One region of the Caloramator sp. CAR-1 genome, then DNA from elsewhere that is predicted to be linked to it. Evidence: riboswitches for the same ligand, from Rfam matches in the RefSeq annotation. Region 1 holds a riboswitch; the other holds the start of a gene.

The links. A riboswitch is a leader RNA that binds a small molecule or an ion and turns the genes downstream of it on or off. The one in region 1 is predicted to bind glycine.
Region 2: linked by a shared signal. The riboswitch ahead of Q3V94_RS01970 (GrdX family protein) and the one ahead of Q3V94_RS04475 (PTS sugar transporter subunit IIC) in region 1 are both predicted to bind glycine.

What each region holds. Positions count from the first base shown of each region.
Region 1 is NZ_JAUONW010000014.1:44,261-56,644, reverse strand. It holds gene Q3V94_RS04505 (PRC-barrel domain-containing protein) at 1-211, opposite strand, end outside; gene mnmA (tRNA 2-thiouridine(34) synthase MnmA) at 291-1,370, opposite strand; gene nifU (Fe-S cluster assembly scaffold protein NifU) at 1,414-1,845, opposite strand; gene nifS (cysteine desulfurase NifS) at 1,848-3,035, opposite strand; gene Q3V94_RS04485 (Rrf2 family transcriptional regulator) at 3,038-3,478, opposite strand; gene Q3V94_RS04480 (replication-associated recombination protein A) at 3,575-4,888, opposite strand; gene Q3V94_RS04475 (PTS sugar transporter subunit IIC) at 4,950-5,993, opposite strand; glycine riboswitch at 6,059-6,152, opposite strand; gene Q3V94_RS04470 (MFS transporter) at 6,436-7,638, shown strand; gene Q3V94_RS04465 (helicase C-terminal domain-containing protein) at 7,642-9,939, opposite strand; gene Q3V94_RS04460 (hypothetical protein) at 9,953-11,236, opposite strand; gene hcp (hydroxylamine reductase) at 11,314-12,384, opposite strand, start outside.
Region 2 is NZ_JAUONW010000008.1:20,967-33,350, reverse strand. It holds gene Q3V94_RS02010 (BMP family protein) at 1-456, opposite strand, end outside; gene grdD (glycine/sarcosine/betaine reductase complex component C subunit alpha) at 737-1,897, opposite strand; gene grdC (glycine/sarcosine/betaine reductase complex component C subunit beta) at 1,909-3,441, opposite strand; gene grdB (glycine reductase complex selenoprotein B) at 3,507-4,811, opposite strand; gene grdA (glycine/sarcosine/betaine reductase complex selenoprotein A) at 4,842-5,315, opposite strand; gene Q3V94_RS01985 (glycine/sarcosine/betaine reductase component B subunit) at 5,347-6,633, opposite strand; gene Q3V94_RS01980 (co-chaperone YbbN) at 6,715-7,041, opposite strand; gene trxB (thioredoxin-disulfide reductase) at 7,053-7,985, opposite strand; gene Q3V94_RS01970 (GrdX family protein) at 7,997-8,374, opposite strand; glycine riboswitch at 8,468-8,564, opposite strand; gene Q3V94_RS01965 (DegV family protein) at 8,693-9,535, opposite strand; gene trmL (tRNA (uridine(34)/cytosine(34)/5-carboxymethylaminomethyluridine(34)-2'-O)-methyltransferase TrmL) at 9,550-10,017, opposite strand; gene Q3V94_RS01955 (radical SAM protein) at 10,122-11,468, opposite strand; gene Q3V94_RS01950 (DUF362 domain-containing protein) at 11,610-12,384, opposite strand, start outside.

The DNA of each region.
Region 1 (12,384 bases):
CCTTATAACACTTATTGTTTAAAACTATGTTATCCTCTTCAAAGATAACATCATTAATTCTAACATAATAAAAACCTTTTTCATTAGTAGGATTAATAACGTATAAAGCAATTTTTTTATTTTTGCAATCAACAATTATATCCTCTAAAAAACCAATTTTTCTATTACTGAAAAAAACTTCCCTTCCCTTAACATCCAGAAATCTCAACATACAACCACCCCAAACTACTACTACTTATTATTTACCATTTTCAAAAAAATAAGCCTTAAAGATGTAATCTTTAAGGCTTCTATAAAACTTCTTTAATTACTCCTCCACCAACTACTATATCACCATCATAAAATACAACCGACTGTCCCTTTGTAATTGCCCTTTGGGGCTCATCAAATTCTACCATAACTCCTTCCTTGTAAGGTGTTATAATAGCCTTTGCCTCCTTTGCAGTGTATCTTATCTTAGCACTAACCCTCATAGGGCCATCTAGCTTATCGAAGGGAATAAAGTTTAAATCCTCTGCATAAAGTTTATTCTTAAATACTTCCCCCTCATCGCCTATTACAACTAAATTCTTCTCAGGAATAATATCCACTACAAACACAGGTCTACCAAGAGCAAGTCCAAGTCCCTTCCTTTGTCCGATTGTATAATGAACTATACCTTTGTGTTCACCCAAAATATTCCCATTAACATCAACAAAATATCCCTTTTCAACCTTATCAGGGACTCTTCTTTCAATAAATCCTGCGTAGTCGTTATCAGGAACAAAGCAAATTTCTTCGCTATCAGGCTTATTAAATACCAAAAGCCCTATATCCTCCGCTATTTTCCTTACCTGTTCTTTAGTATATCCCCCTAAGGGCATTAGGGTATGGGCAAGCTGATGCTGAGTTAAATTATACAGCATATAGGTTTGATCCTTCTTTACATCCCTTGACCTTATTAAAAGATATCTTTTTCTTTCGTCATCATATTTAATTGAGGCATAATGCCCTGTTGCAACATATTTAGCCCCAAGAGCATTTGCCTTTCTTAAAAATTCGTCAAATTTTATATACTTGTTGCAGGCAATACACGGATTAGGTGTTCTTCCTGCAAGATACTCATCGATAAAATAATTTATTACCTTCTTTTCAAATACTTCCCTAAAATTCATGACATAATAGTATATTCCAAGCTGATCAGCTACCCTTCTTGCATCATTAACAGCAGAAATCGAGCAGCATCCTCCAACCTTTTCCTCATAAAATACATCCTTTGGAACTAAAGTCATAGTTATACCTATAACATTGTAACCCTGTTCCTTAAGTAGGTATGCAGCAACAGAACTATCTACTCCTCCGCTCATTCCTACTACAACCGTTTCCTTCATTAAATCACCCCACTAAAATACCCCGGAAAATCCGGGGCTTTTATTATTCATGGTGTTCGTGATGATCATGGTCTCCTTTGGAGAATTTATCCTCCCACGGTTCTAGACCGTTTTTAATCCTATAATCATTTATCGCCTTATGAATAGCTTCTTCGGCGAGAATTGAACAGTGCATCTTCACCGCTGGAAGCCCATCCAAAGCTTCAGCAACTGCTTTGTTAGTTAAATTCCAAGCCTCCTCTACTGTTTTCCCTTTTATTAGCTCTGTTGCCATGCTGCTTGAAGCAATTGCTGCACCACAACCAAAGGTTTTAAACTTAACATCTTTAATAATATTATCTTCTATCTTTAAATAAATTTTCATCATATCCCCGCATTTAGGATTTCCAACTTCTCCTATTCCATTTGCATCAGGTATTTCACCAACATTTCTTGGATTCATAAAATGTTCCATTACTTTATCGCTGTATTCCATAGTTATTTTTCCCCCTTTATAAATTTTTCATACAAAGGCGACATCTCCCTAAGCCTTTGAACTATATTAGGTAATACTGAAAGAACATAATCAACATCTTCTTCTGTATTCATATCCCCAAGGGATAATCTCAAGGAACCATGGGCTATTTCATGTGGAAGGCCAATAGCAAGCAGAACATGGGATGGATCTAGTGATCCTGAAGAACAGGCACTTCCAGTTGATGCACATATTCCAAATTGATCAAGAAGTAAAAGTAAAGATTCTCCCTCTATAAACCTAAAGCTTACATTTATATTTCCAGGAAGTCTCCTTTCAGGATGTCCGTTTAGTTTTGTATAAGGAATCTTTTCCATAATACCATTCAAAAGTCTATCCCTTAACTTTCTAATCTTTTCATTATGTCCATCTATGTCCTCTGTAGCAAGCTCAATAGCTTTTCCAAGCCCTACAATACCTGGAAGGTTTTCGGTTCCGGCCCTCCTTCTTCTTTCCTGCCCTCCACCATGGATTAGGTTATCGATCTTTACACCTTTTCTTATATATAAAGCTCCGACTCCCTTTGGCCCATAGAACTTGTGGGCAGCTAAAGATAGAAGATCTATATTCATTTCCTTAACATCTATTTTTACATTTCCAATTGCTTGAACTGCATCTGTGTGAAATATAATTCCCTTTTCCCTTGCTATTTTTCCTATTTCAGCAATAGGCTGTATTGTTCCAATCTCGTTATTTGCAAACATTATTGTGATTAGGATTGTTTTATCAGTAATAGCTCTTTTAAGTTCATCAAGATCTACCATTCCATATTCATCTACATCTAAATAAGTAACTTCAAAACCATGCTTTTCAAGATATTCGCAGGCATGCAAAACCGCATGATGTTCTATCTTAGTTGTTATTATATGGTTTCCTTTATCTTTATTAGCAAAGGCAACTCCTTTAATTGCCCAGTTGTCCGCCTCAGAACCACCGCCTGTAAAAAAGATCTCATCTGGAAGAGCATTTAAAGCCTTTGCTACCTTTTCCCTTGCATCTTCAATAGCCCTTTTTGATTTCCTTGCAAAGGTGTAAACCGACGATGGATTGCCAAAGTTTTCTGTAAAGTAGGGAAGCATTTCCTCTAAAACTTCTTTTTTAACATATGTTGTTGCGGCATGGTCCATGTAAACAAATCTTTTCCCTTCCATACCTATTCTTCCTTTCCTTTAGTTTTTTCTTGCAGGTTATTATAATCGTTAACCACATCTTGTAAAGTAGTTGAATTTAAAATATCATTGATGCTATTGCTAATCTTTAACCATAAAAGTCTTGTTGCACAATAATTTATCCTTGAACAATTCATTTCTTGCGTTATGCAATCAGAAACTTCAATTGGACCTTCTAAAACATTAAAAATATCTGCTATAGTTATTTCCTCGGGTGGACGTGATAAAACGTAACCTCCTTGTGCTCCCCTAATGCTCTTAACAAGCCCAGCCTTTCTAAGGTTTGAAAAAAGCTGTTCTAAATAATATTCAGATATATTTTGCCGTTCTGCAATTTCTTTTATTGAAACGGGGGCGCCACCATGGTGAAGGGCAAGTTCAAACATTGCCTTAACCCCATATCTCCCCCTAGTTGAAAGCTTCATCCTATCACCTCTAATTCTGACTAAAAAAGTAGGATTTCATTTTAAGATTAACATATCCGAGTAAAATTGTCAATTTTATAGTTAAAAAAATTTCAATTATTTTTTCCATAAGCGGTTAATTCTTTCTTTAATTTTTGCTTCATAACCATTTCCAGAAGGCCTGTAATACTTTCTATCCTTTATTTTTTCTGGTAAATATTCTTGATATACAAAATTTCCTTCAAAATCATGGGGATATTTATAGCCTATCCCTCTACTGAGACTTTTTGCACCTTTATAGTGGGCATCCCTTAGAAAACCTGGAATTTCTATATTAGGATTCTTCCTTGCGTCTTCTATTGCCTCATCGATTGCTAAATAGGAAGCATTGCTCTTTGGTGCACAAGCTACATACAGAGCAGCCTGGGATAAAATAATCCTTGCCTCTGGCATGCCTATAAATTCAACAGCCTTTGCAGCAGATACTGCAACATTTAGAGCCATAGGATCAGCATTTCCAACATCCTCGCTTGCACATATAACTATCCTTCTTGCTATAAACATCGGATCCTCCCCAGATTCTAACATTCTTGCAAGATAGTAAACAGCAGCATCAGGATCCGACCCCCTCATGCTTTTTATAAAGGCTGATATCACATCGTAATGGTTATCTCCATCTTTGTCATAATTTAAGGGCGGTTTTTGCATACATTCTGAGGCATCCTCTAAAGTTATAACTACCCTGCCATCTTCCTTTTTAGATGTCAAAACCGCCATTTCAAGAGCATTTAAGGCTCTTCTTACATCCCCTCCACTACATTTTGCAAAAAACCAAAGAACCTCATCAGAAACTTCGATATCCCTTCCTTTGTATCCCCTTTCACTAGTAAGTGCCCTTTTTAGCACCTTAAAAATATCCTTTTCTTCTATGGGTTTTAATTCAAATATTAAAGATCTTGAAAGGAGAGCTTTGTTAACTTCAAAATAGGGATTTTCAGTTGTCGCTCCAATCAAAACAACAGTTCCCTTTTCAACATATGGGAGGAGGGCATCCTGCTGAAGCTTATTAAATCTATGTATCTCGTCAATAAAAAGAAGGGTTCTTTTGCCATATAACTTTTGGACCTTGCTTGCTTCATCAGTAACCTGCTTTATCTCACTTAAATTGGATGTTACTGCATTTATCTGCCTAAACTCTGATTTTGTAGTATTGGCTATTATCCTTGCAAGGGTAGTTTTTCCTGTTCCAGGTGGGCCATAAAGTATTACAGATGTTAAATTATCTGTAGCGATAGCCCTATAAAGCATCTTTCCCCTTCCTACAAGATGCTCCTGCCCGACAAACTCTTCTAAGCTCTCAGGTCTCATCCTTTCTGCCAAGGGCTCTAATTTTTCTTTATTTTGTTTATTTATATAATCAAACAAATCCATATACATCACCAAAATTTATTATACCACAAAAATTAAAGGGGCGCTTAAATTGCCCCTTATATTATACAGCATTATCGATAGGATATTTTTTTACTATTAATCTTTTTTCCCTAATCCTTTTAATGAACATATAAATCGTAGTTCCTACAAATCCACCAATAAGTCCTCCTATTGCTGCTAATAATAATGCTATTATTACTTTTTTAGGACTATTAAAACCAAAGGGAGCTAAAAGGCCTGGAATTGGCGATGCTGTCCCCGGTGCATTGTTGATTATTTTAAAATAAGCTGCAACAATCCCTGCAATTCCACCAACTATAAAATCAGAAAAATAAATTACAACAGCATTTTTGGTTACCAAATCTGCCTGTGTCAATGGTTCAAGCATAACTGCAATCACATTACCTTTGTCTCCTATTTTTAACCTTTTAAAAACAACTCCATTCGTAAAGGCTCCTCCAAAGCTTGCAATCCCCGCAATCCCCATTGCTAAACCCTTTAAATTTAACATCGCAGTTAAAGCCATAGAACTTAGTGGTGATGTGCAAATTATCTTAATAATTCCGCCAAGCAAAAATCCCATAACAAAGGGTGATTGTTCAGCTGCTACTCTTATAACATCTCCGATATTTAAAAGGGTGCTATTAACTAATGGTGTAGATGCTTGAGCTATTAGTCTTGATAGCGGTGCAATAATTAGCGCACCTCCAATTATATCAATGCCCTTGGGTAATTTTTTCTCTAAAATTGGTCCAGCAAGACCAATTAAATATCCAACAAAAAAGCCAGGCAATATTCCCATTCCCTTTAAGGCTGCAGCTGCAACAACAGCATATATAGGGTTTGCACCCATGTTTATCGAAACAAGAGCAGCTGCAATAACTCCACCCATGCTTCCTGAAGATGACCCAACTTCACCTAAAAATTTAATTCCTAAAAAATCCCCAAAAATATACTTAAAAATTGCCTCAATTAAAAATGTAGCAACAGCAGCACCAGCAAGACCTGACATAGCCTTTTCTCCTTTTGGTGCCTTAAAACTAAAGGCTGAAAAAAAGCCAAGAACAATTAAAAGTAAAAAAATTCCCTTTAATACTTCTAGCATAAAAACCCCTCCTTTATGATATAAAAATAAAAGGACAAGGAAAAAGAAGCATAAAAAGATTATGCTTCCCTTTCCCTGTCCTTTTATCTGAAAGCTTCTCTGCACACAAATGCAGATTACTTCTTCGATGCCCAAACGGGTCTCTCCAGGGTTGTGTCCGGCCATTGTATCTAACCTGAAAGTTTCGGAATGGATCGGAAACTTCCATTCCTTGCTTCTCCGGTCATCGAAAATTCGATGTCTTCAATGGCCTTCATCCACCAATATTTAGTTTGTAATGTAATTATATTCCAAAACTATCCTGAAGTCAATTAAATATTTGTAATATCTATAAATATTATTAATATTATCAATAAATATATTTATTTTGTCATAATATTGAATTTTATCAATACAATGATATAATTTATAAAAGGTTAAAGCTAAATTTAGGAGGTTAAAAATGAAAATAGATAAAAAACTGAAATGGAATATGACGTATTATCTTCTATTCGAACTTTTTTTAGGCATATTCGTAGGTGCATATGGATTTTTGCTTGGGCCATACGTTATGCATAGAGGATATAAAGAAGATATAGTAGGAACGTTATCCTTGATTCAAACGATATCCTTTGCACTTTTTGCTTATGTTACAGGTATTTTAAGCACTAAATTCAGCGATAAAGCATTGTTTGCTGCAACATCCTTTTTATGCTTTATCAGCTCAGTTTTACTGGCAACTTCTAAAAACTTTATTTATATAATTCTAGCAGTAATTGTATATGCATTAGGTCTTTCCATCGTCGTGGTTATAAAAACTCCCTTTATAGTTAGAAATACTAAAGGTTTCAATGCCGTTAAGGTTATAAGTATTATATTAACCTACTGCGTTACTACGAACTTAGTAGGAAACTATCTTGCTGGAAATTTAACAAATAAATTTGATTATGAAAAAACATGGATAATCTTCGCTTTTTTTGCCCTAGTAAGTTTCTTACCTGCTATTTTTATTAATACCGACAAAAAAGAAGTTACTTTTTCAAAGGCAAATATAAAAATTAATTTTACTCCGAGGATGTTTTTTTTAATAATGTATACATCTTTAGGTTCCTTTGCCTTTGGACTTATTGGTCCTTTTTATACAACCTTTCTCATAAGCAAATTAAACTTAAATACATTAAGTGCTTCCTTTATCAACAACTTTAATATTATTGGAATGATTCTAGCTATGCTGCTTTCTCCATATTCATCTAAAATATTTGGAAAGACAAAAACCCTCTGGTATGCTAAGCTCTTGTCTTTTCCAATAATATTTATCCTTTCTTTTGTAAAATTTAATTCAATATTTTTAATCGGCATTTTATCTATTTTATATCTTTTAAGGGCTTTATTTTTAAATGTTCCTATCCCCATCGAAAGTGACCTTATTATGAAATCAGTTGCTGAAGAGGAACAAGCAAAGTTTAACAGCGTTGTAGTTTTAGCAAACAACCTAACCGTTGCTCTTTCTTCCCTCATGGCTGGATTTATAATCGCAGAGATGCCTAATGGATATGAAATTACATTTATAATGAGCTCTATATTTTTCTTAATGCAAGGATTTTTGTTTTATAAATTTTCATCAAATTTTATAAAGAAAAAAAGAAATGATGGCTTATCCTTTTAGCCATCATTTCTCTTTCCAAAACCTTTTTAGTGCATTTATCACATCTTCATTTCCTTTTACTATTTTCAATGGTTTCCAAAGGTCAGGAATTAAATTATTATATGGTCTTTTTAAAAACCTATCATCAAACAATAGGGCAACTCCCCTATCATTTTCTGTCCTTATAAGCCTTCCAACTGCCTGCATCACTCTATTAAAGCCAGGATAAATATAAGCATATTCAAATCCCTTTCCAATCCTTCCGTCAAAATATTCCTTTAGCACATTTCTTTCAAAATTAATCTGCGGAAGGCCTACACCAACTATACAAACACCTATAAGTTTTTCTCCTGGAAGGTCTATACCCTCACCGAATAGTCCCCCTAAAACTGCAAAGGCTATTAAGGTTTTTTCGCTATCTTCGCTAAACCTTTTTAAAAAATCTTCCTTTTCTTCCTCCGTCATATCGTTCCTTTGAACGATTAATTCTACATTATCCTGAGGAAACCTTTTTAAAACCTCGTTTAAGTATAAATAAGAAGGAAAAAACACTAAATAATTTCCCTTTTTATATGTTAGGCTTTTTATTCCATCAACAACCCTTTCATAAGTATTTTCCCTATCATTAAGTCGCGTTGAAATATATGGGTTAAGCATAACACAAATATTTTCCTTTGAAAAAGGAGAGGAAAGTTTAAGTTTATAAGAACTGTCCCCACCTAAAAGGTCCATATAATAACTTAAAGGAGTAAAGGTAGCTGAAAATAAAATAGCTGCTTGTGCTTTATCCATAATGTCCTTTAATATTTTAGAAGGATTAATACATAATAATTTAACTAAAATATCTTCCTCCTTTAAAAAAAGCGTTCTATAATTTTCATCATAAAGTTCCACTATTTTTTTAAATCTTTTTATGTCAAAATACAAGTTTAATAATTCTTCATCTTTCATTAAATTTTTTAGGACAAATTCCTCTATAACCTCTTCACATTTGTTTATTCCTTTTAAAAACTCATCTTCTATAGTCATAGCGACTTTATCCATTTCAATGCTTTCTCTTAGCCCATTAAAATAATTTATGACCCTTCCTAAAGCTAAATTCAGTTTTCTAAAGGATTTAAATTTTTGCTTAACTTTAAAAAACTCGTTATATGATAAAGTTATAGAAAACATATCCCTTGCTCTATCTACAAGGTTATGGGCTTCGTCTATAAGATAAACATAATCGTTCTTACTTTCAAAGGAATATCGCTTTAAACTTGAGGTTATGTCAAATATATAATTATAATCACAAATTATAACATCGCAAAACATTGATAAATCTAATGAAAATTCAAAGGGACAAACATTGTATCTTCTCGAGAGCTCTTCTATCCTTCCCTTATCAAAAAAATCCATAGAAAGAGAATTTAAAAGAGCATCGTTTATTCTATCATAATGTCCTTTAGCAAACTGGCATTCTATTGGATTACATTTTAACTCATTAGGACATATTTTTTCCTTTGAAGTTAATGTTATTGATTTAATAATCAATCCCTTTTCCTGCAAAAGCTTAATAGCATCCTCTGCAGAAGCTTTTCCAACTGTTTTTGCAGTTAAATAAAATATTTTTGAAGTAGGGCCTAATAACGTCTTAAGAGCAGGAAATAGAGTCCCCATCGTCTTTCCTGTTCCGGTAGGGGCTTCTAAAAAAAGTTTTTTACCCTCCATTATCGTTTTATATACCGCAACTGAGAGTTTTCTTTGACTTTCCCTAAAGGCTGGATAGGGAAATTTTATTTCCTTTATCGTTTCATTTCTTTTATTAATATGTTCTAACGACTTTTCTAGAAACTTTATGTAACCCTCAACCAGTTCGTCAAAAAACTCTTTTAAATCATTGATTGTATAATCGTATTCAAAGGCTCTACTTTCTAAGGAATCTGTATTAACATAGATTAATCTGACTTTTATTCTTTCTAAATTATTTTCCTTAAGGAACATATAAGCATAGCACCTTGCCTGAGCAAGGTGCATAAAATTTACATCTATATCCTCTATTTTCTTTGTTGTTGTTTTTATTTCTTCTAAAGTATAAATCTCTCCAAATCGCAATCCATCTATTCTTCCTGAAATTTCAATACTATATTTTTCGTTTTTGATTAAATGTTTAACATAAACCTCAGCCTGATCATTTTTTCCGTAATTTTTTTGAATCATCCTATGAATCCGTGCACCCTCCTGTGCCCTATCAACAGTAGCTAATAATCCTGTTTCTATATCGCCCCTTCTTAATATAAATTCCACAAGTTCCCTTACTGAAATTTTTATTAATTTTTCCATTACGTCCCCTCTCTTATTTTTTATTGCTAAAAAGATGAATAACATTACCCTCTTTATGGAGTTTTCTTTTCGGTTTTTCTTCAACCACCATCTCCTCAGTTTTTTCATCCAAAAGCTTAATTAGCTCTTCTAGCTCTTTAGGGTCTATATTCTGCCAAAAATCCTGCATTTCAGGATTGCTATATATTTCATTCTTAGTCATTAAGATTTCATCGATATTTACAGGGGTGTCAAAAACATCCTGCAATCTACTCCTGTCGCTTCTTTTCATTAGTTTATTACCAAAATGGCTAAGATCGTAAATTAGGAATGGATCATTTAAAAGGTCATATGAAGAATATCCTTCTTTTAGTATTATTTCGGCATCGTTAAAAATAAAATCAAAATTAACTTTTGATATATAACATGGCTGAATAATAGGAATAAAATAACTTAAAGGAATAACAAAATATTTTACTAAATAGGCTGAAACTATAAAATAATTTTCATAATAGGTCTTTGATTCATCATTATCTATTCCTAAGGCATAATTCACAAATTCGTCCTTATTTATATTTAGTGCTGCTAATGTTTTGTCTAAAAGTTTTTGGAGCATAGTTTTATTTTTAATATATCTTTTTAGACAGCTAACGGTATAAGGATTCATGTCCCCAAAGAAATTTTCAAATAGCTGAGCCGCTATTGGTAACCAAAAATCTATTATTTTTAAATATGATTTGCTATCGTTGAAAAAATTCACATCAAAATCGTTTCCTGTTAAAAATACCTTTTTGCCTATATCCTCATAAGAAAAGGCACTAAAATATGACGCAATGTTAAATAATTGAAACAGGTAGTATTCATCTTTTACAAATATATTATCCTGTACATTTTCAAAAATCGTTTTAAAATCCATTTTTTTTAACTCAAATTTTTTACCTAAAAAGAATCGTTGTAGAGATCTTATGTCATCAAATATAGAGTTATTATCAAGAGTAAAAACTCTATACTCTATCTTAAAGTCCCTTATTTCATTTTCAATAAATATCGGAACAACGTTAGGGACAACAGCGATTTCGTCTCCAAAGTTTTCATAAATTATCCTATTAAAAATATTTGCTGGTGAAAAATATGTGTTATCAATCAAGGTTGAATAAAACCACTTTAAAAAAATAATTTGGCTATTCTTCTTTATGGCTAATTTCTTTTTCTTCTCGCTTCTTTTTATCCTTTTAAAGGATTCTATAAATTCATTTTTGTATACGCTAAATAATTTATTTATTTCTTCATTTGATTTCAAAAAATCTAATACCTGCATATTCAACCCTCTCCCTATAAATTTATAAATTAATTATAAAACAAAAAAGAAAAAATAAAAAGGAGAGGATACCTCTCCTATGATAAAATTTCTTGTAAATCATGTTCTGCATTAGATATCGGCATAATATTGTAGTTGTCTATAAGAACCTGTAAAATATTTGGAGTTATAAAGGCAGGTAATGTTGGTCCTAGTCTTATATTTTTAATACCTAAATGCAAAAGCGTTAATAATATAGCCACTGCTTTTTGTTCATACCATGACAACACAAGGCTTAGCGGTAAGTCATTAACTCCACACTTAAAGGCATCAGCTAGAGCTAGGGCAATTCTAATAGCAGAATAAGAATCGTTGCACTGCCCAACGTCTAATAGCCTTGGAATTCCATCTATATCTCCAAAGTCAAGTTTATTAAATCTATACTTACCGCAAGCAAGAGTTAAAATTATTGTGTCCATCGGGGCTTTTTGTGCCATCTCTGTATAATAATTTCTACCAGGCTTAGCTCCATCACATCCACCAATTAGCATGAATCTCTTAATTTTGCCTTGCTTTATCAAATCAATAACCTTATCAGCTATACCAATGACCGCATCATGGCCAAAACCTACCATTATTTTTTTATCTGGTTTATCTTCTTTAAAGCCTCCAAGTTCCAAAGCTTTGTTTATTAATGGGGTAAAATCTTTTTTCCCATTTTTAACTTCTATATGTTGAATTCCTGAATATCCTACCATGCTTGTTGTAAATAACCTATCTTTATAACTATCTTTAGGTGGCATCAAGCAATTTGTTGTAAATAAAATTCCTCCTGGTAAATTATCAAACTCACTTTGTTGATTTTGCCAAGCCGATCCAAAGTTGCCTACTAAATGCTTGTATTTTTTAAGCCCAGGATAACCATGGGCAGGAAGCATTTCACCATGGGTGTATATATTAATCCCTTTTCCTTCTGTTTGTTTTAAAAGTTCCTCCAAATCATGCAGATCATGACCCGAAACTACAATAAAAGGCCCCTTATTCAAACTTAAATCAACTTCCGTCGGTTGAGGTGTTCCAAAGTGTTCCTTATGTCCTTCATTTAATATTTCCATACATCTGTAATTAGCCCTTCCGCATTCTAGGCATAATTTTACTAAGTCATTTAC
Region 2 (12,384 bases), on a different contig from region 1:
AGTCATCTTACCAGCTATAACACCCATTAAGAAGGAACCTTCTTCTTCTTTGAATACATATGAAGCAACGTTTGGAAGATCTACAACTGAGTCAATAATTGCAAATTTCTTATCAGGATTGTTTTGTGCTACTGCCTTAATAGCATCTGCCATCTTAAAGCCAACGCCAAATACTAAATCATTGTCAGCCGCTAAAGTTGTGAGATTTGGTTCATAATCGTCTGCTGATTTTGATTCAATAATTTGTGGTTCAATTCCGTATTCTGCTTTGATTTTTTCAAGTCCTGCAATAGCTGCATCGTTGAAGGATTTATCTCCCTTTCCTCCTTCATCAGTAGCAAGACCAATTTTAATTTGAGTTTGGTCTGTAGGTTGTTGTGCTTCCTTCTTTGCACAACCTGCAAAAAGACCTGCAACAAGAGTTAATGTTGCAATTAAAGCAATAAGTCTTTTCATTTTTGTTCCCCCTTTATTTTAGTTTTCATATTAAATATATTCTTTGCAGAATTCTAAAATCCTGCAAATTTTTCTACTATTTACAAAATGTTCAAAATGCACAAAATTGTTATATAGGATGCATATATAAATATACGACATTTTTATAAAATAATCAAGAAGAATTTTTTTGAAATATATTATTATTTAAAATAAAATATAATAATTCAAAAAAATTTTTTATTTATAAAATTATATAAAATTGGCACCTTAATTTTAAGGTGCCAATAAATTATCAATTTTATGCTATATATCCCTTAGATTTTAAAACATTTATTGCCTTTTCTTCATCTTCATCTGCAACTAGTATTATTGGGCCTGTGCATCCCATGCCGCTTTCTGAATAAATTCCATTTGCCCAAAGCTCTTTTACTGCATTTTCAAGTTCTAATATATCAACACCAGCAATTTGAGCTGTAACAACCTTTTTAGGTGGTGCTGTAACTTCCTTAACTTCAGCCGGCTGATTTGACTTGGTAATCTTCGATAAAATTTCTTTAAGTCCTGCTTTGTTTGCCTTTTCAAATTCTTCTTTTGCTATATTAATTATGTTGTTTTGAGCACAAGTTGCACAAAATCTTAACGCTTCACAAACAACTGGTGCACCTGAAGCCCTTGAAATAATGCAAATTAATCTTTCATATCCTTCACCTATTCCTGGCCCATATCCATATCCTAAGGCTTCATAATCTCCACCTGTTGTAAAGGATGAGAATATTTTTACTAAAAGATTACCTGTCAAAGAGTCCATTACCATAACATCCGTTGAACCTGCGAGAAGGTCATTTCCCCTCATTACAACTCCACCATCGGATCTTATGGACTCTGCAAAATTTATATCATAACCATTTTCCTTAAGCTCCTTAAGAGCCTTTTCAACCTGTCTTGCACCATCTACATTTAATATTCCAACTGTTGGATTTTTAATACCACATGCTTTTGCTGTAATTACTCCATATATTGCATTTTTAACCATACCCTCAACTCTATTTGTTGATGAGGTTCCTGTTGTAGTAGAAAGTATCAATTCTCTGCCTTTTCCTGGGGTAATAACTCTACCTACAGTTGAAACACCAATTGGGAAATTATAATGTTGTGTTACACAGCCATGTATTTCCCCTTTATCTAACAGCTCTTCCATTAGCTTGTGTCCTTCTTCATCATTTGCAACTTCATAAACAGTTAAATTAGTTTCAACCTTTGGTCCAATTAAAACCACTTCAAAATCTGAGTATTTTCTTGTTGCAAGTTCAGCAGCTTTAACAAGCTCCTCTACCCCATGTTCGCTACCAAATGTAGTTAAACCTATCCTAACTTTTTTGCCAAAAGTTCCACTTTTTATCGCATCGGCTATTTCGTTAAATACTTCACCGATTAGCCTCTTTACATTTTCATTAGCCATAGTATCACCTCTTACTTTTGAAGTAGATATGAGGCAAATTCCTTCATAGCTTCTGCCACCATGTTCTTTACTTCTTCCTTTGAAATTGTTGTATCTTCTTGCTTTCCTGGATTCTTTTCAACAACAAAGGATATACCATCAAATAGATTTGTCATTCTTGCAAGGAACAAGCTTCCCTTACCAACAAGCATAAATCTATTCATAGTTCCATTAAGTATCTTTTCAACACCAAAACCAATTATCGGAACTCCTGATGGAACGTGTCCTTGTGTTGGAGCAAAACCAACATAACCGCAATTCTTTGCAAATTCTGCCATCTTAGCCTTTTCTATTTGACCCTTCATAACAGCAAGAGCTGCAATCATCTTATAGTTAGAAGCTGGAACATCTCCTGCCCCTGCTGTTTCTGTAGCATCTGGGTTTTGCATTTCTGTTGAATATTTATCTATATCAGTAAACTTTAATCCTAATTTCTCAAGTGGTTTTGCAACAATTGCTTCCATAACAGCTTGTGGTGTTGCACCAGAGCCTATGTTATGCTTCCCTATTGCATCAGTTCTTATAATTGGATGAACACCATCGTTTTCTGATACTAAAACTGCAAAGCCACCTAAAACATCCTCAACAATTGGGAATCCCTTTTTAACATGGTCCTTACCGTTCATACCGAGTTTTGCAGTAGCGCCACCGCCTACAACAACGATATTCTTAAATACCCCTGATTGAACTAATCCAGCAGCGTTTACAAGGGCATGAGTTGGACCTGCACAGAAACCTCTGATATCGCATCCTGTTGCATTCTTAAGACCTACCACTTCACCGATAGCCTTTGCGAAGTTTCCTCCGCCTCTTTGATTCATATCACCGCAAGCTTCTTCTGAACATTCTATTATGTAATCTATTTCATCCTTGTTAATTCCCAATTTATCTATTAAATGTAAAACTGCTAAAACTCCTGATGCCTTAACAGCTAAATTTTCTGTAATAACATGTGCTGATAAATTTTTATCAAATTCATGGGCTCTTTTTACGCATCCTACTAATTTACCATTCATGTAAAGTCCTTCTGCTATTCCTGAATCCACCATCTTTTCAATTTCTGATGCATCAACACCTTCACCAAGTTTTGCTGCATAGTCCTTTAATAACTTGTGGGCTTCAAATTTAGCTTTAACTTGCTTTGTAAATTCCTTTTCTAATTTTACAAGGTCAAAGGCATCGCTAATTTTAATAAGACCATAAAACTCATCTTGAGGCATAATTTCTCCAAATTTTCCAAATCTAGTAGCCCCTTCTAGTTTATGATTAAACCATGGTCTTGATAATTTTGCCAATTCTTCAGGATCATAATTGCCTATGTATGTCTGTGTTACCGGATATGCAACTACGTCTTCAAATGGTCTTAAATGTTCAACAGCCTTTTTTAAATAATCCGAAGCTGGGTTAATTTCTCTTTCTAATGTTTGAGTTGTTCCATTGTGCATAACCATATCTGGAGTATGCACTAAAATATAACTTGCACCTTTTAATACTGGAAACATAATAACACCTCCATTAAAATTATAGGTCGGGGTTTAGGGATAACCCCTTAAAATCCCGACCCTTAATATTAGTCTTCAAAAACTGTTTGTTCATGAATTTCAGTTTGTAATGCTTTAAGAGCCTTTTCAACAAGCTTTCTTCTTAGTGCCTTTTCCTCTTCATGCGATAATGATGGATTTCCAAGTGGGTGAGGAATAGCAACTGTTGGAACTATTCTGTTTGCTCCAACTGTCTTTGAAATTGGAACAATTGTGCACATATGAACTACTGGAAGTCCTGCTCTTTCAATTTCTTTTACCATCGTTGCTCCGCAACGTGTGCAGGTACCTCAAGTAGAAGTTAGAATTACAGCCTGAACGCCGTCAGCAATAAGTTGTCTTGCAATTTCTTGACCAAATTTAGCAGCATTCTTAACTGCAGTTCCGTTACCAACTGTTGAATAATAGTATCTGTGTAGCGATCCAATCTTGCCTTCTTTTTCTAAATCTCTAAGAACATCAACAGGTAATACTCTGTCTGCATCTTGATTTGCATATACTGGGTCATATCCCCCATGGGCTGTTTCGTATGTTTCAGGAGTTAAATCATAAACTCCTTCAATATCATATTTTCCAAATTTGCTTGCACTTGAACTTTCAATTCTATCTGGATTACCCTTTGGAACTATACCACCTGATGTAACAAGTGCAATCTTTGCTTTAGTTATATCAGCTATAGGTGGATTTGGTGCAACTCTATCAAATACAGGCATCTTAAATTCAGTTTCAAATGGTTCACCCTTAATCTTTTTAATGAGCATATCAACTGCTCTCTTTGAACCTCTCTCCTCAGCGAAATAGTTCTTTCTAATTCCTCTTTCTATATAGCCTTCCTGTGCTGGTGTTCCTATTTCTTCACCCTTTGCAAGCTTTAAGGCAAGTGCAGCCATCTTGGGAACAGCATCCCTCATGCCAACTGCACTGTCTTTAGTAGAAATTATATAAAGATCTTTTTTGTATAAGTCAACACCTGGATTTTCAATATACATACCAGTTACAACTGGTATTCCAAGTTCATCCTTAACAGCCTTTGCAATAGTTGCACAAGCTGTTCCATATCTTCCAGCGTTAAATGCTGGTCCTGCAATAAATATATCTGGGCTATATTTTTTTACCATTTCAAGTATTTGCTTTAAAGCAGCATCAGTATTTTCTGCAAAATATGAGTCACCACATATAACTGTAGCTACAATCTGAGCTTCTCCTTTAAAGGCATTATTTAATGCCATACCTGGTCCTACAAATCCTTCTCTAACTTCTGGGGCTATATGCGCCTTTTCTTCCCCACCAATGTTGGCAAAGAATTGGTTTAGATAATGAACAACTTTAAACATTTAAAATTTTCCCTCCTCTCGGCGGCTTAATCAGTCCTTAAATTGGCTGAACTGCTCCCTTATACCGCTAACTTCTCTGCTTATAGCCTCAACATCAAGAACCATTTCCATCATGCCACATTGTTCTTCATAAACAGCAGCATCGCACTCTTCTTTTATTACAGGTTCGAGGATATGATATACCCTAAGTCCTAATGAAACTCCTGCTAATGGTCCTGCATAAGTTGGGTCACCAGCAGTTACTGTTTCCGCTGAAAGTCCTGCAGATTCAGCTTCAGCAGTTCCTAAAAGAACAACTATATTTTCAGCACCATATTGTTCAGTTAAATCTTTAACTCTTTGTTGGATCTCCAGATCCATTGCACCTGCAGCCGTTCAAACAAAACATTCAGTTGATGTAAATACAACTTCTGCTCCTGCACTCTTTGCACATTCTTCTATTGCTGGGCCTGGGATTCCATCTCTATCGCCAATTGCTATAACCTTTCTATCCTTTAAAATCATATAAATACCTCCTTTTGAAATTGTTTTTCAATTAGAATGTCTTTGCAGATAAATATCCAAATCCTACTTCTGATGTTGCACCTGTTATAACTTGAATTTCTGCTTCTATTGATCCATCTGGTCTTAATGAACCTGCAAAGCCACCTGCTATAACATCTGCAGCTTCTGGATGGCCTATTACCTTCTTCATTGGAGGTAACACAATAACTTCATTTGCATTACCTGCAGTAACAACTGCATCTCCCTTTGGAGTTGAGTCTGCGAGGGATTGTGATGAACCGTCTCTTCCTGCATACTCATCAGTTACAAGAACAGTCTTTATGCCCTTTTCTTCTATCTTATAGCAGTTCATAACAAGGTCAGCATCCGGATTACCAAATCCTTCTTCTGAAATAATAACTGCATCTGCACCTAAGAATTCTACAAGCTTTGCAGTATAGTTTGATGATCTTTCCTTATCAGCAAGATATACGTTTTCATTTGTTATAACACAACCTAAGAAGTTGATATCCTTACCATGTCTTTCATATAAATCTTCAATAATTGGATGATTCATATGAACATAAGTTGGGTTCTTATCACATGCTGATACGCAGTTACCACTGATTATAGCACCATCAAATACTTCTGTTGGATAAATGAATGTTGGAATAATCTTTTTAGCATCAACACCGTATACATAGGTATCATGCAATAAGCCTTGGCTTTGGAGCATGTAAACATAAATAACCTTTGGAAGATTTGGATATTGTGCTACTTGCTGTAAAAGTGGTAATGTTTCATAAACCTTAACTTCATCAGGTGTTACGTTCTTGCCTGCCTTTCCTAAATAAGTAGCAGCTTTTAATCCAACCATTCTTACAGCTTCTTCATGCTCATGTTGTGGAAGATTATCAACTGGTTCGCATATCATTACAACATTATGAGTTTTTGAGAATGGAGTATATTTTGCTCCTTCTCCTGACATATCGATAATACCTTCTTGGAAACCAACAATCTTTCCAGTTGTAACTACAGCAGCTCCCTTTAAAACATGAGTTTTTCCTGAGCCAACTGTATCTACCTTTGAGATAAATCCTGGGAAAATTCCTCCTGGTCCTTCCACTTTAACTCTTGGTTCGATAACATCCTTAACTGGGATTATTCTTGCTTCTTCACCGGGATGAACAATGTCAACGTCGATGGATTTTAATCTTTCATCTCCACCTACTTCCTTTAAAAGTTCCTCCTTGTTGATGAAGAGAATACCATTTTCAACTTTAGTTTCTGGACCAAATTGAACGTCCTTAATATAAATTTTTCCTAATTCGAGGCGCAAAGCCTTCACCTCCTTTAAATTTTGAACACTTACAAGATTCTGAAACTTTATGTCAACCTAGCCTTAGGCTAGGTTGTAAGCCTACTTATAAAATCTTTTAATCATTTCTTCTATATCTGCTGCTGAATGAATCTTATCTGGAGTTAAAACCTCTGCCTTTTCTCCATTTACATACATAATCATTGTTGGAAGACCTAAAACCTTTTGAGCAATAGCAAGTCTTCTATTTTCACTTGTATTTAAGCTGCAGAATTTGATCTTATCTCCATACATCTCTTCGAATTTATGAACATCTGGCATAAGTTGCTTACACTTTTCACATTTATCTCCCCAGAAATCAACAAATACCGGCTTTTCAGTATAATTTAAAACCTCAGCTTCAAAATTATCCTTATTTACTTCTAACATTACTATCCCTCCTATTTGTTAAATTTTTCATTAATATATTCTTCTGCAGCAACAGCAGCAATAGCACCGTCAGCAGCTGCAGTAATAACCTGTCTTAACATCTTCACCCTAACGTCACCGGCAGCGAATACACCTTCTACATTGGTTCTCATTTCTTCATCAGTTGGAATGTATCCCTTTTCATCAAGGGCTATCTTTCCTTCGAAAACCTTAGTTATTGGATCTAGACCAACAAATACAAATACACCATTTACAGGAACCTCTGAAACCTCACCAGTTTGAAGATTTTTAACAACTAAACCTTCAAGTATTTCATCGCCTTTAGCTTCTTCAACAACACTATTTAATATAAACTTAATCTTTGGATGGTTCATAGCCTTTTCAACTAAGTATTTAGCTGCTCTAAATGTATCTCTTCTATGTATAATTGTTACGCTTTCAGCAAACTTTGTTAAATATAAAGCTTCTGTTATAGCTGAATCACCACCACCAATAACTGCAACGTCTAATCCTTCAAAGAAATCTGCATCACATGTTGCACAGTAGGATACTCCTCTTCCTCTTAATTCAATTTCCCCCTTAAATCCTGCAAGTCTTGGAGCTGCACCTGTTGCAATAATTACAGTTTTACCGTGATATTCCCCTTCTTTTCCCTTAACTACTTTAATATTTCCTGAAAAATCTACATCTACAACTTCATCATAAACAAATTTTGTTCCAAATTCCTCTGCTTGATGTTTCATTCTTTCTGTTAAAGCTGGGCCTGTGCAATTTTCAATTGATCCTGGATAATTTTCAAGTTCTGCAGTTGTAGCAGCTTGACCTCCAAATACACCCTTTTCGATAATCAATACATCAAGTTTTGATCTTGACCCATAAAGACCTGCTGCAAGTCCAGCTGGTCCTCCTCCAATTATAACTATGTCATAAACATGATTTGACATTTTACCACCCCTTATCTGTTTAATGCATTATATATTAAATCAAAATCGATAACCTTAAAATCATAAAGAACATTTTCCGGCCATTCCCTTGGCGGTTTATTCTTTATTAAATTTTCTGCTGTTTCTATACTTTTCTCTATATACATTAACGAGTCAACATCTAACTCATCCGATTTTTTTAAACTTAAAGCTACACTTTTATAGGGTGTCTGATTAGGCTTTATACTACCCATTAGAGGATGGGTTAATAATTTATGATGTTTATGAATATAGTCCCTAACTTTATATAAAACATCTAAAAGCTTACCATCTACAAATTCTACTTGATGTTTGTCCTTAAATTTTTCTAAAGCCATATCATTATTCGTTACTATTATTACCTTTTCCATTTAAAATTACACCTCATAAAGTTAAAAACTTTAAATATTAAATAAAAAGAGGATGCAATGTTTGCCATTACATCCTCTGCTTGCCCAGAGTTCTGTCAGCAAATAGTTCTTTTGCCTGAGAGTATCATTAGGTTCGGCTAACCTAACTTACCCCTTCGGCGCCCATCAGGGTCTCTCCTACTTGCTTCATCCAGACATTATTTAACTTTCAATTATATTATATTACATATTAACATAAATTGCTATTGTTTTTTTCAATATTATTAATAAATTTAAATAATTTCCTGCAAATTTTTGTAAATATTACAAGAAAAATTACTATTTACTGAAAAAGCATATTCCAACAACACCCGGTCCTGAGTAAGTAGCTATAACAGTCCCTGCTATAAAATTAAGTATCTTTTCAATATTGTATCTTTCTTTTACCATCGTTCCTAATTGTTCTCTTTCTTCAAAATATGAAACCGTTCCAACAGCTATAGGCTTAGAAGTATCAACATCCATTTCTTCTAAATATTCTGTAAGTCTTTCTATAGCCCTCTTTAGTCCCCTAACTTTATCATATACATATAATTTACCATCCTCCATATGGATTATAGGTTTAATATTTAATATTTTTGCAATTGTTGCCTGAGCACCAGATAATCTCCCACCTTTTTTAATATATTCAAGATCATCAACAGCAAAGGCTACTCTTACTTTTTTGCTATATTCCTTCAAAGTATCCACAACTTCTTTTATAGCTTTGCCTTGTTTTAATAATTCAATAGCTAAAAGAACTAAAAGTCCTGTTCCAAAACTTACAACCTTTGAATCGATAATGTGAATCTTATCCGTATTTAACATTTCTTTTGCTATATTTGCTGATTGAAAAGTTCCACTAACACCAGAGGACAAATGAATTGAAATGATTTCTTTTCCTTCATCAATTAATTTTTTATATACATCGTAAAATTCCTTTGGGTTAACTTGGGATGTTTTAGGCAATTCATCAGATTCATCTAAAAAGCTTATTAACTCATCGATGGATAAATCCACTCCATCTTTATAAGACATACCTTTGTAAGTTACAGTTAAAGGGGCAACTACAACTCCATGTTTTTCAATTATATCCTTAGAAAGGTCTGCTGTGCTATCTGTTACAATTACTATATTTTCCATAGAAACCTCCTTGTTTATTTCATATTTGGAAAGCCAATTTGCCTTAACGCTTCGAACATGATAATAGCTGCTGAATTTGACAAGTTCAAGGATCTATCGGTAGTCTCAACCATTGGGATCCTTATAAGGTTTTCCTTTAAAAGATCCCTTATGTAATCAGGAACACCTGAGGATTCCCTTCCAAAAATAATAAAATCTCCTACATTATATTGAACATCAGTATATAATTTTTTCCCTCGGGTTGTCGATAAAAACATTCTTTTACCTTTATGTTTTTCATAGAATTCTTCAAAACTTTCATAATAATGCACATCTAAATCTTTCCAATAATCCATTCCGGCTCTTTTTAAGTATTTATCTGTAAGCAGAAATCCTAATGGTTTTATTAAATGAAGTGAAGAATTTGTTAAAACACAAGTTCTTCCAATATTGCCTGTATTCTGAGGAATCTCAGGCTGATATAAAACTATATTTAAATTCAATATTATCCCTCCTGAATTCTTTTAATCTTATTTTAACAATCATTTAAAATTTATTCAAGCAGAGTTATCATAAATAAAAGGCATCCATAGCGGATGCCAAATAATTATTTAATAATATGCTTTTCATTCCAAATTTCCTCTGCAACCCTTGCCCATTCATTTGCATAATACATTAGCTTTTCCGATAACTCATCTACTGTTTCATCATCGTTTAATTGTGTTGAATATGCATTAGTTTCATGAACCATTTCCTTTAAGGCTTCTGGATTATCAATTAACGGACAGGGCCTTAATTGATTTTCATTAAATGGCTGTCTCTTTCTATATGCCTTAAATAAAGGAGATTGTAACACTTCCAAAAGTGAGTGTTCTTTTATATTCATATTTGAATAATGGATAAAAGCACACGGTTCACAATCTCCATTTGCATTGATATGGAAATACCTTCTTCCACCTGCTATACACCCTCGTGAAAATTCGCCGTCATTCCAAAAATCCAGAACAAAAATAGGATCCTTTGCTCTTATTTCATTAATTCTTTTATACATATATTTTCTTTGCTCAGGAGTTGCCATAAAGTTAACATCACTGTCTTTTCCAACAGGGACATAAGTAAAATACCAGCCGAATCTACAACCCTTTTCAATCATAAGATCTATATATTCTTGTGATGCAACAGCTTCCGTATTGTATCTGTGATAAGTAGTAGAGAAGCCAAAAACACAACCTGCTTCTTTTAATATATCCATTGCCTTCATAACTGCTTTAAAAGTTCCCTTTCCACGTCTCATATCAGTTTCTTCTTCAAAACCCTCTATACTAAAGGCTACTGCAAAGTTTCCTACCCTTTGCATTTCCTTAGCAAATTCTTCATCTATTAATGTTCCATTTGTAAAGGATAAAAATGCACAATCATCGTGCTTTTCACATAATTTTATTATATCATTCTTTCTAATTAAAGGTTCTCCACCTGAGAAAATATACATATAGATTCCAAGCTGTTTTCCTTCAGTTACAATTCTATCAAGAGTTTCAAAGTCTAAGTTCCATGTTTTATACATTCCAGCCCAGCATCCTATACAATTAAGATTACATGCTGACGTTGGATCCATCAAAATAGCCCATGGAATGTTACAATCATATTTCTTCTCATTTTCAAGCTGCATAGGAATGCCAAAGAAAGTTGCATTTAAAAAGTAATTTATACCGATTTTTTCTCTAACATTAGGATGCGTCTCTGTTAAGAGCTTGTAAGTATACTTATACCAATTGCTATCTTTGTCATCAAGATATTTTTTTATGGATGCTATATATTTTTTATCCTGTTCCCTTATTACTATCTTTTCTGCCCAATTGATTAGCTTAGGAAGATTCTTCTCAGGTTCTTTCAAAACATACTTTACAACTTCCTTTATTGCTGCCTCTCCTAATCTTGTCTTAGCCAAATTCATTGTAAAACCCCCTTTTCCCTTACTATTAAATACTTATTACAAATGATTAAAAAAAATTCCATATTTAATTATACACCTATTTGTTAAAATTGTATTTTTTTAGCAGTTAAATTAACATAAAAAATAGCACAACTAATTGTGCTATTTTAAAAATCTACTAATTATCTTATTTCTATGGATTTTTACTGCCTTCTGAGGGCATAACTCATGGCAACAAAAACATCTTATACAGGTTTTATAATCAACATGTGGTTTGTTATTCACCATTTTAATGGACTTTGGTGGGCACACATCATGGCATCTGTTGCATCCTATACAAACATCATATTGAAAAACTGGTCTTGGTGAAAGATAATAGGTTAAGAATTCCTCAACTCTTTTAGGAACTCTTCCTCTAAAAAAGTTAACGCTTTTTGTATTTGGGAGCTTATATTTTAATATAAAATTATTTATATTTTCACCTTCAAATTCTATGTCATCTATCCTCCCTGTGCATAAATTCCTTTCAATAGCCCTTTGAACTGTCGGAACATCTTCAGGATTTATTCCCATAACATAAGAACCAGCAACATCTAAATAATATGGATTAAAGGATGCCAATATAAGACCAGTTTTTTTAGGCACTCCTGCAGTTGGTCCATCCCCCTCCATTCCAACAATACCATCGATTATAGAAAAATGAGGCTTTACTGTCTCACAAATATCTACAAGCAAATTTGAAAAGTCTTTTATATCTGGCATTTTTAAATGATATTCTGCTTTATAAATTCCGGGTATCATCCCAAATAAAACTTTTACAGCACCTGTATATAATGCCATCCCATGAGTTTTTAACTTCGAAATGGTTATAATTTTATCGCATTCAAAGGGTGGTTTAATCATGTTTAATTTTTTTATCATACAATTTTCAGGAGTT